DNA from 3 places in the Streptomyces sp. NPDC093111 genome. Region 2 is predicted to be linked to each of the others. Evidence: riboswitches for the same ligand, from Rfam matches in the RefSeq annotation. Region 2 holds a riboswitch; each other region holds the start of a gene.

Region 1 (3,242 bases), on a different contig from region 2:
CGCGTACGGCAGGACACCGAGGGTGCGGCGCCCGGTGAGGCCGTGGAGCATGTCGAGGCCGGGCTCCAGGAGCGTCACGTCGCCGCGGAACTTGTTCACCAGGTACCCGGCGACGAGCGCCTGGTCCTCGGGGGCGAGCAGGGCCGTCGTCCCGAAGAACTGGGCGAACACCCCGCCCCGGTCGATGTCGCCGACGACCACGACGGGCAGCCGCGCGGCCCGCGCGATGCCCATGTTCACGATGTCCGTGCGCCGCAGGTTGATCTCGGCCGGGCTGCCCGCCCCCTCGCAGATCACGGCGTCATACGTGCCCCGCAGTTCCTCCAGGCACGCCATCACGGGCTCGAAGAGCGTCGCCTGCCGTCCGCCGTGGTAGCCGCGGGCGCTCATCTCGCCGACCGGCTTCCCCATGAGGACGACCTGGCTGGAGCGGTCGGAGCCGGGCTTCAGGAGCACCGGGTTCATCAGCGCGGTGGGCTCGACGCGGGCGGCCTGCGCCTGCATGGCCTGGGCGCGGCCGATCTCGGCGCCCTCCCGGGTCACGAAGGAGTTCAGGGACATGTTCTGCCCCTTGAACGGCGCGACCTTGATCCCCTGCCGGACCAGCCAGCGGCAGATGCCGGCCGTGACGACGCTCTTGCCCGCGTCGGACGTGGTGCCGGCGACCAGCAGCCCCCCACCCCTCATGCGTTCCTCCGCTTCAGCGCGCTCGCGATCATCCGGCCGCCGACGCAGGCGGCCAGGGTCAGTCCGGTGACCCGGCGGGACAGGCGTACCGCCCGGTCGATGTCGGCGACCTCGACGGGCCGCCCCGCCCCGTTGAGGACGGGCCGGTGCTCGATCCGCCCGCCGTACGCCAGCGTCCCGCCGAGCCGTACGCCGAGCGCGCCCGCGAAGGACGCCTCCACGGGGCCCGCGTTGGGGCTGGGGTGCTGGGCCGCGTCGGCGCGCCAGGCCCGGGCGGCGCCGCCCGGGTTCCCGCCGGCGACGGTGGCGAGGACGGCGGTGAGCCGGGCGCCGGGCCAGCCGGCGAGGTCGTCGAGCCGGGCCGAGGCCCAGCCGAAGCGCCGGTACGTCGGCGACTTGTGGCCGACCATCGCGTCCAGGGTGTTGACCGCCCGGAAGCCGACCAGGCCGGGCACGCCCGCGACGGCGCCCCAGAACAGGGCGCCCACGACGGCGTCGGAGGTGTTCTCGGCGACCGACTCGACGACCGCGCGGGCCATCGCGGGACCGTCCAGGGAGTGCGGGTCGCGTCCGCACAGGTGCGGCAGGCGCTCCCGGGCGACCTCCAGGTCCCCGGCCGCGAGCGCCCCGCCGATCGCACGGGCCTCGCGGCCCAGGGTCGTGCCGCCGACGACGGCCCACACGGAGGCGGCGGTCAGGGCGACGGTGGCGGTGCGGCTGCCCCGTACCGTACGGGCGGCCAGCGCGCCGAGGGCCACGGTGGAGCCGGCGCAGACGGCGGTGTGCAGGGCGCCCCAGCCGCGGTGGTCGCGCAGCAGGCGCTTCTCGACGGCGCCGGCGGCCCGGCCGAAGGCGGCGACGGGATGGCCGCGGCGGGGGTCGCCCGCGAGCAGGTCGACGGCGAGGCCGGCGGCCGCTCCGTACGCGAAGACGGTGGTGGCACGGGTGACGCCGGAGGCGCCGGTGGTACCGGGAAGGCTGAGGCCGCGGCCGGGCATGGCGCTCTGTCCTCACTCAGGGTCCGCGCCCTGGATCGACGTGACCGGCGGCGAGAGTTCCTGACTCCCGGCCCCGGGGGGCCGGTCACAGTGGCGGGACCGCGCCGGATTCGCACCGGACTTCCTCTACTGCCGCCGTAATGGCCCCGGCAGTCCACCACGCTGCGCGAACAGCCGTCAACTCACCCTTGACCTGCGTCGGGTCACTGTGCGGAGCGCCACAGACACGAGGGCCGGGCGGCCCGCACCCGATGGTGCGGACCGCCCGGCCCTCGTGCTCGTCGCCTCGGACGACGCGCGGTGGAGCGCGTCAGATGACGATCAGGTAGATGCCGTAGGCCACGGCTGCCGCGCACAGGGCGAAGCAGGCGTAGGCGCCCGTGCGGGCCAGGCCGGCGGAGCCGCCGTTCGCGGCCGCCTCCTCCTGCTTGGAGAGGCCCATGACACCGAGGGTGAAGAGGCCCACCAGGGCGACGGTCGCCACGAGGCTGACTCCGAAGACGGAGCCGAGGGCTGCCCAGTCGATCTTCATGCTTGGTTCCAGTTCCTTAGACCGCGGCGGCGGGGGCCGGGGGAGCGGCCGGGTCCGTGGGGCCCGGGGTGGGGATGGTGGTCTTCAGGCCCGTGTCCGTGACGGCGGCGACGGAGCCGGCCGCCGGCGGCGGGGTGACGGCCGCGATGGCGGTGGTCACGACGCCCGCGGGCTCGGCGGGGGCGTCGAGGTCGTCGGCCGTGACGTTGTTGTGGTCGACCGGCTTGCGGCGGGAGAGCGACCAGATGACCCCGGAGCCGGCGACCAGGAGGACCGCGACGGCGCCGATGCCCCAGGGGCCCTGCTTGGTGAGGAACTCGGCGCCGGCGCCGACCAGGGCCGCGGCGGGCAGGGTCAGACCCCAGGCGACGAACATCCGGGTGGCGGTCGACCAGCGGACGACACCGCCCTTGCGGCCGAGGCCGGCGCCCATCACGGCACCCGAGCAGGACTGGGTGGTGGAGAGCGAGAAGCCCAGGTGCGAGGAGGCCAGGATGACCGTGGCGGCGCTGGTCTGGGCGGCGAAGCCCTGCTGCGGCTGGAGGTCGGTGAGGCCCTTGCCCATGGTGCGGATGATGCGCCAGCCGCCGAGGTAGGTGCCGAGCGCGATCGCGATGCCCGCGGCGACGATGACCCACATCGGGGGGTTGGAGCCGGGGGCGAGGACGCCGCCGGTGACCAGGGCGAGGGTGATGATGCCCATCGTCTTCTGGGCGTCGTTGGTGCCGTGGGCGAGCGAGACGAGACCGGCGGAGGCGATCTGGCCGGCCCGGTAGCCCTTGGCGGTGGCCTTCGTCCCGGTGTTCGACTTCGCGCCGAGGCGGTACGTCAGGCGGGTGGCGACCATCGCGGCCAGACCGGCGACGATCGGCGCGGCGACGGCGGGGATCAGGACCTTGGTGACGATGGTCGGGCCGTTGACCGCGCCCCAGCCCGCCGACATCACGGCGGCGCCGATCAGGCCGCCGAACAGGGCGTGGGAGGAGCTGGACGGCAGACCGAGCAGCCAGGTCAGCAGGTTCCAC
Region 2 (3,242 bases):
CAGCTGCTCGGCGGCATCTGGATCCTCCAGACCTTCCCCGCCCTCGTCGGCGGCCTGTTCACCCGCTGGTTCCACCGCTGGGCGCTGCTCGCCGGCTGGGCCGTCGGCATGGTCTACGGCACCGCCGCCGCGTACGGCGTGGCCAGCCCCACCCAGAAGCACTTCGGCGGCTCCTCGGCCGAGATCCCCGGCATCGGCGAGATCGGCTACATCGGCCTCACCGCCTTCGTGCTCAACCTGGTCGTCACCGTGGTCCTCACCGTCGTCCTGAAGGCGCTCAAGGCGCCCGACGGCGTCGACGAGACCTCGCCCGGGGACTACACGGCGGACGCCGGTGACGCGGGTGTCGCCACCGAGCTGCCGAAGGTCGGCACCGCCGGGCACTGAGCCCCGCGGCCGTCCGCTCCACCGCCTCCCGCCCGCCTCCGGATATCCGGGGGCGGGCGGAGCCGTGCCGGGGGCAGACTGCCGGGCATGGACTTCACGATCAGGGCGGTACGGCCCGAGGAGTACGCGGCCCTCGGCGAGATCACCGCGCGGGCCTATCTCGACGACGGGTTCCTCACCTTCGGCGAGGACGACGCGTATCTGGGGCTGCTGCGGGACGTGGCCCGGCGGGACGCCGAGGCCGAGGTGCTCGTGGCGGTCGACACCACGGACGCGACCGGCGCGGTCCTCGGCGGGGTGACCTTCACCGCCGGCGGCCGGGAGTGGGCCGACATCGCCCGGGAGGGCGAGGCCGAGTTCCGCATGCTGGCGGTCGCACACGCGGCGCGCGGCCGGGGCGTCGGGGAGGCCCTCGTGCGGGCCTGCGTGGACCGGGCGCGGGCCGTCGAGGGGTGCGCGCGGATCGTGCTGTCCACCCAGCGGACGATGGCCACCGCCCACCGCATCTATGAGCGACTGGGCTTCGTCCGCTCCCCCGAACGGGACTGGAAGCCCGTCCCGGGGCTGGACTTCACGCTCTTCACCTACGTTCTGGAGCTCTGAGCCCGGCTCCGGCCGACACAACATGTGGGGGGTGCCGTGAGCGGCGCCCCCCACATGTATGCTCGTCCTCGCTGTCGCCGCAGGGGAATCCGGTGGAAATCCGGAACTGTCCCGCAACGGTGTGTTTTGCGCGCTTTCGCGCCCAGGGTGAGTCCGAAGACCTGCCGACAGCGTGCCCGGTCCGTCCGTTCCGGGTGCCACAGACGTCCGGGCCTCGCGGAGTGGGCCGGTGGACGCGGCGCCGCCGTGCGTACGGCCGCCCGTTCCCGCCTCCCGTCCTGGCTCCGCGCCGAGCGAGGGAGAGCCCCCACGTGACCATCGCGCCCGCCGATCCGGCCGCAGCGATCGAGACCGACGGCCCCGGCACCGTGCTGCTGCGGGTCCTGACCGATCTCACCGCCGACCTCCCGGACACCGACCCCGGCAAGGTCGCCGCCGCCGCCCTGCGCGGCCGCAGCGCCGGCGCGGACGAGGCGGAGCTGCGCGAGCTGGCCACCGAGGCCGCCGCCGGACTCATCGCCGAGGACCCGGCGTACTCCCGGCTCGCCGCCCGGCTGCTCACCCTCACCATCGCCGACGAGGCGGCCGGCCAGGGCGCCGTCTCCTTCTCGGCCTCCGTCGCCGTCGGCCACCGCGAGGGCCTGATCGCCGACCGCACGGCCGCGTTCGTCGCCGCGCACACCGCGCGCCTCGACGCGCTGATCGACCCGGCCGGCGACGACCGCTTCGGCTACTTCGGCCTGCGCACCCTGTACTCCCGCTACCTGCTGCGGCACCCGATCACCCGCAAGGTCGTCGAGACCCCGCAGCACTTCATGCTGCGGGTGGCGTCCGGTCTGGCCGAGGACGAGTCGGCGCGCGCCGTCGACGAGGTGGCCGCGCTGTACGGGCTGATGAGCCGGCTCGACTACCTGCCCTCCTCCCCCACCCTGTTCAACTCCGGCACCCGCCACCCGCAGATGTCCTCCTGCTACCTGCTGGACTCCCCGCAGGACGAGCTGGACTCCATCTACGACCGCTACCACCAGGTCGCGCGCCTGTCGAAGCACGCGGGCGGCATCGGCCTGTCGTACTCCCGCATCCGCGCCCGCGGTTCGCTGATCCGCGGCACCAACGGGCACTCCAACGGCATCGTGCCGTTCCTGAAGACGCTGGACGCCTCCGTCGCCGCGGTGAACCAGGGCGGCCGCCGCAAGGGCGCCGCCGCGGTCTACCTGGAGACCTGGCACGCGGACATCGAGGAGTTCCTGGAGCTCCGCGACAACACCGGCGAGGACGCCCGCCGCACGCACAACCTGAACCTCGCGCACTGGATCCCGGACGAGTTCATGCGCCGGGTCAACGCGGACGCCGACTGGTCGCTGTTCTCGCCCTCCGACGTGCCCGAGCTGGTCGACCTGTACGGCGACGCGTTCGACGCCGCGTACCGGGCGGCGGAGGCCGCGGGCCTGGCCAAGAAGTCCATGCCGGCCCGTGACCTGTACGGCCGGATGATGCGCACCCTCGCGCAGACCGGCAACGGCTGGATGACCTTCAAGGACGCGTCCAACCGGACCGCCAACCAGACCGCCGAGCCCGGCTCCGTCGTCCACTCCTCGAACCTCTGCACCGAGATCATCGAGGTCACCGACGACGGCGAGACGGCCGTCTGCAACCTCGGTTCGGTCAACCTCGGCGCCTTCGTGCGGAACGGGGAGATCGACTGGGCGCGGCTCGACGAGACCGTGCGCACCGCCGTCACCTTCCTCGACCGGGTCGTCGACATCAACTTCTACCCGACCGAGCAGGCCGGGCGCTCCAACGCCCGCTGGCGTCCGGTGGGCCTGGGCGCGATGGGCCTCCAGGACGTCTTCTTCCAGCTGAAGCTGCCCTTCGACTCGGCCGAGGCCCGCGCGCTGTCCACCCGGATCGCCGAGCGGATCATGCTGGCCGCGTACGAGGCGTCCGCCGACCTCGCCGAGCGCAACGGCCCGCTGCCCGCCTGGGACAAGACCCGCACCGCCCGCGGCGTCCTGCACCCGGACCACTACGACGTGGAGCTGAACTGGCCGGAGCGCTGGGCCGCGCTGCGCGAGCGGATCGCCGCCGTCGGCATGCGCAACAGCCTCCTGCTCGCCATCGCGCCGACCGCGACGATCGCCTCGATCGCCGGCGTCTACGAGTGCATCGAGCCGCAGGTCTCCAACCTCTTCAAGCGCGAGACGCTGTCCGGCGAGTTCCTCCAGGTCAACTCGTACCTCGTGGACGAGCTG
Region 3 (3,242 bases), on a different contig from region 2:
AGGTCCGGGTCGTGGTAGATCGCGATCGGGTTCTCTCCGAAGCCGCGCGGCGGCTGGATGAGGACCAGCAGGTTCCCGCGGCGCAGCGCGGCGAGCACGATGTCGCCCTCGGGGTTGCGGGAGCGGTCCAGGAACATCTCGCCCGGCGCCGGACCCCAGTGCTCCTCGACCCGCTCGCGCAGCTCCGCCGGGAGCTCGGCGTACCAGCGCCGGTAGTCGGCGGCCGGGATGCGGACCGGGTTGCGGGCCAGCTGCTCCTCGGTGAGCCAGTCCTGGTCGTGGCCGCCGGCCTCGATCAGGGCGTAGATCAGCTCGTCGCCGTCGCCGGAGACCAGACCGGGGATGTCCTCGACCGGGCCGAAGTCGTAGCCCTCGGCGATCAGCCGGCGCAGCAGCGCCACGGCGGAGGCCGGGGTGTCCAGGCCGACCGCGTTGCCGATGCGGGAGTGCTTCGTCGGGTACGCGGAGAGGACGAGCGCCAGCCTCTTCTCGCCGTTCGCGATGTGCCGCAGGCGGGCGTGCCGGACGGCGATGCCGGCGACGCGGGCGGAGCGCTCGGCGTCCGCCACGTACGCGGGCAGCCCGTCCTCGTCGATCTCCTTGAAGGAGAACGGGACGGTGATGAGCCGGCCGTCGAACTCCGGGACGGCGACCTGGCTGGCCGCGTCCAGCGGCGACAGGCCCTCGTCGTTCTCCTCCCACGCGGCGCGCGAGCCCGTCAGGCACAGCGCCTGGAGGATCGGCACGTCCAGGGCGGCGAGCGCGCCCGCGTCCCAGGCCTCCTCGTCGCCGCCGGCCTGCGCCTCGGCCGGCTTGGTGCCGCCCGCCGCGAGGACCGTCGTGACGATCGCGTCGGCGCCGCGCAGCTCGTCGAGGAGCTCCGGCTCCGGGGCCCGCAGGGAGGCCACGTACAGGGCCTTCGCCCGGGCGCCCTTCTGCTCGATCGCGTCGCAGAGGGTGCCCACGAAGGCGGTGTTGCCGCTCATGTGGTGGGCGCGGTAGTAGAGCACGGCGACCGTGAGGGCGCCCTCGGGCGTGGCGCCCGGGATCCGCTCCAGGGGGCCCCAGGTCGGCGCGGGGGCCGGCGGCTCGAAGCCGTGGCCTGTCAGCAGCACCGTGTCGGAGAGGAAGCGGGCCAGCTGCCCGAGGTTGCCCGGGCCGCCGTGCGCCAGGTACGCGTGCGCCTCGGTGGCCACGCCGACCGGGACGGTCGAGGTCTCCATCAGCTGCGCGTCGGGGGCCTGTTCGCCGCTCAGCACCACCACGGGCTTCCCGGCGGCCAGGACCGTGTCCAGGCCCTCGTCCCAGGACCGCAGACCGCCGAGGAGACGGACGACGACGAGCTCGACGCCGTCGAGGAGCGCGGGGAGGTCGGCCAGCGGCAGCCGGGCCGGGTTGGCGTACCGGTACTCCACCGGGCCTTCCCCGGCGGCGGCGTTCGCCGCTCGGGCACTGAGCAGGTCGGTGTCGGAGTGCGACAGCAGCAGGAGCATGGCGAGCTCAGGCCCTTCCTCGGGGTTGTCCGCGCCCCGGGTGGTCGTATGGACGGCGGGAGTTCCTGACTCACCGCCCCGAAACCTCCGGACCGGCTCACAGTGGCGGGACCGCGCCGGATTCTCACCGGGCTTCCTCCCCGGGGTCCTGGGACCCCATGCCGCTTGCATCCTAGATCGTGAGCGGGCGCGGCGGGGGAGAGCCGGGGGGTCGGGCGGATCACACCTGGGGCGGGGGGCGGCGGGGGCGGCGGTCAGGAGCGGGTCGTGGCCCGGGTCATGGCGGGTTCGGGGCCGGGTCGTGGCGGGTTCGGGCCCGAGTCGTGGCGGGTTCGGGGCCGGGTCGTGGCGGGTTCGGGCCCGAGTCGTGGCCGGACCAGGCCCCGCCCGTGGCCGCCCAGGCCCCGCCCGTTGCCCGCCCAGGCCCCGCCCGAGGCGGCCCCCGGCCCCTCCCGTGGCCGGTTCGCGGCAGGTGGGAGGGGATCGTGCCGTGGGTATGCTCGCCGCCATGTCGGCCACCCCACGTACCTCGCCCGAACCGGGCGAACCTCTCATACGGGACCGCGGCGACGCCTGTCCGGGTGCGCTGCGACTGCACGCGGCGGACGACGGGCGGCTCGCCCGACTCCGGCTGCCCGGCGGGCGTTTGACGGAGTCTCAGGTCCTCGCGTTGGCCGAGGCGGCCGAGTCCCTCGGGGACGGTGGCGTCAGCATCACCTCGCGCGGCAACGCGGAGCTGCGCGGGCTCGGCGAGGGCTGCGGCGCCGAGCTGGCCGCGCTGCTCGACCGGGCCGGGCTGCTGCCCTCGCCGCGCCACGAACGGATCCGCAACATCGTCGTCTCGCCGGCCGCCGGCCTGGACGGACTCGGCGGCGCCGAGCCGCAGTTGTGGGCGCGTGAGCTGGACGCGCTGCTGTGCGCGGAGGCGTGGACGGCGGCGCTCTCGGGACGGTTCCTGTTCGTCCTGGACGACGGGCGGGGCGACGTCGCGGGGCTCGGCGGCGATGTGACCTTGCTCGCAGAAGGGCCCCCCGGCGGCGGGGAGGTCCGCGCCCAGGTGCGCCTCGGCCCGCAGGCCGTCCGGGTCGCCGCGGCCGACGCCCCGCGCGCCGCGCTCGCCGCCGCCGACGCGTTCCTGCGGGCCGCCGAGGCCGCCGGGACCGGCGCCTGGCGGGTGCGGGAGCTGCCCGAGGGGTGCGCGCCGGACCTGGCGGCGGCCCTGGCGCGCGCCGGGCTCGCCGCGGAGCCCGTCCCCCATCCCGTACCGCCGCTGCCCCAAGGGGACCCGCCCGCCCCGGGGCCGCTGGGCGACGACGCCCGGTACGTGCTCGCGCCGCTGGGCCGGCTGACCGCCGCGCAGTTGCGGGCGCTGCTGCCGGCCCGCGAGGTGCGGTTCACGCCCTGGCGCGGCGCGGTGGTCGTCGGGCCGCCCGGCGGGCTCGCCGAGCCGGCCGCGTACGGCCTGATCACCCGGCCCGACGCCCCCGGCACCGGCGTGAGCGCCTGCACCGGGCGGCCCGGCTGCGCCAAGTCCCTCGCCGACGTGCGGCGGGACGCGGCCCTCGCCCCGCACGGACGGCTGCCCGTCCACCTCTCGGGGTGCGCCCGCCGCTGCGGGCACCCGCACGGCGCCTGGGTCGACGTCCTCGCCACCGAGGACGGCGGCTATCTGGTCGACGGCGTCCCCACCCCCCGTACCTCCCTGTCCGAAGCGGTCGCGGCGGCCCGCGGCCCGGCGACCCCCACGAG

The links. Region 2 has a riboswitch for cobalamin ahead of AB0Q96_RS27870 (ribonucleoside-diphosphate reductase subunit alpha). Riboswitches for the same ligand answer to the same signal wherever they lie in the genome.
Region 1: another riboswitch for cobalamin. It lies ahead of AB0Q96_RS05095 (cobalamin biosynthesis protein); the one in region 2 lies ahead of AB0Q96_RS27870 (ribonucleoside-diphosphate reductase subunit alpha).
Region 3: another riboswitch for cobalamin. It lies ahead of cobN (cobaltochelatase subunit CobN); the one in region 2 lies ahead of AB0Q96_RS27870 (ribonucleoside-diphosphate reductase subunit alpha).

The regions. Positions count from the first base shown of each region.
Region 1 covers NZ_JBFBNW010000003.1:58,334-61,575, reverse strand. Annotated here, with positions in the region: gene AB0Q96_RS05100 (cobyric acid synthase) at 1-687, opposite strand, end outside; gene AB0Q96_RS05095 (cobalamin biosynthesis protein) at 684-1,685, opposite strand; cobalamin riboswitch at 1,720-1,851, opposite strand; gene AB0Q96_RS05090 (hypothetical protein) at 1,996-2,217, opposite strand; gene AB0Q96_RS05085 (inorganic phosphate transporter) at 2,234-3,242, opposite strand, start outside.
Region 2 covers NZ_JBFBNW010000016.1:184,936-188,177, reverse strand. Annotated here, with positions in the region: gene mctP (monocarboxylate uptake permease MctP) at 1-387, shown strand, start outside; gene AB0Q96_RS27875 (GNAT family N-acetyltransferase) at 475-990, shown strand; cobalamin riboswitch at 1,012-1,174, shown strand; gene AB0Q96_RS27870 (ribonucleoside-diphosphate reductase subunit alpha) at 1,302-3,242, shown strand, end outside.
Region 3 covers NZ_JBFBNW010000004.1:334,788-338,029, forward strand. Annotated here, with positions in the region: gene cobN (cobaltochelatase subunit CobN) at 1-1,493, opposite strand, end outside; cobalamin riboswitch at 1,534-1,668, opposite strand; gene AB0Q96_RS08610 (cobalamin biosynthesis protein CobG) at 2,002-3,242, shown strand, end outside.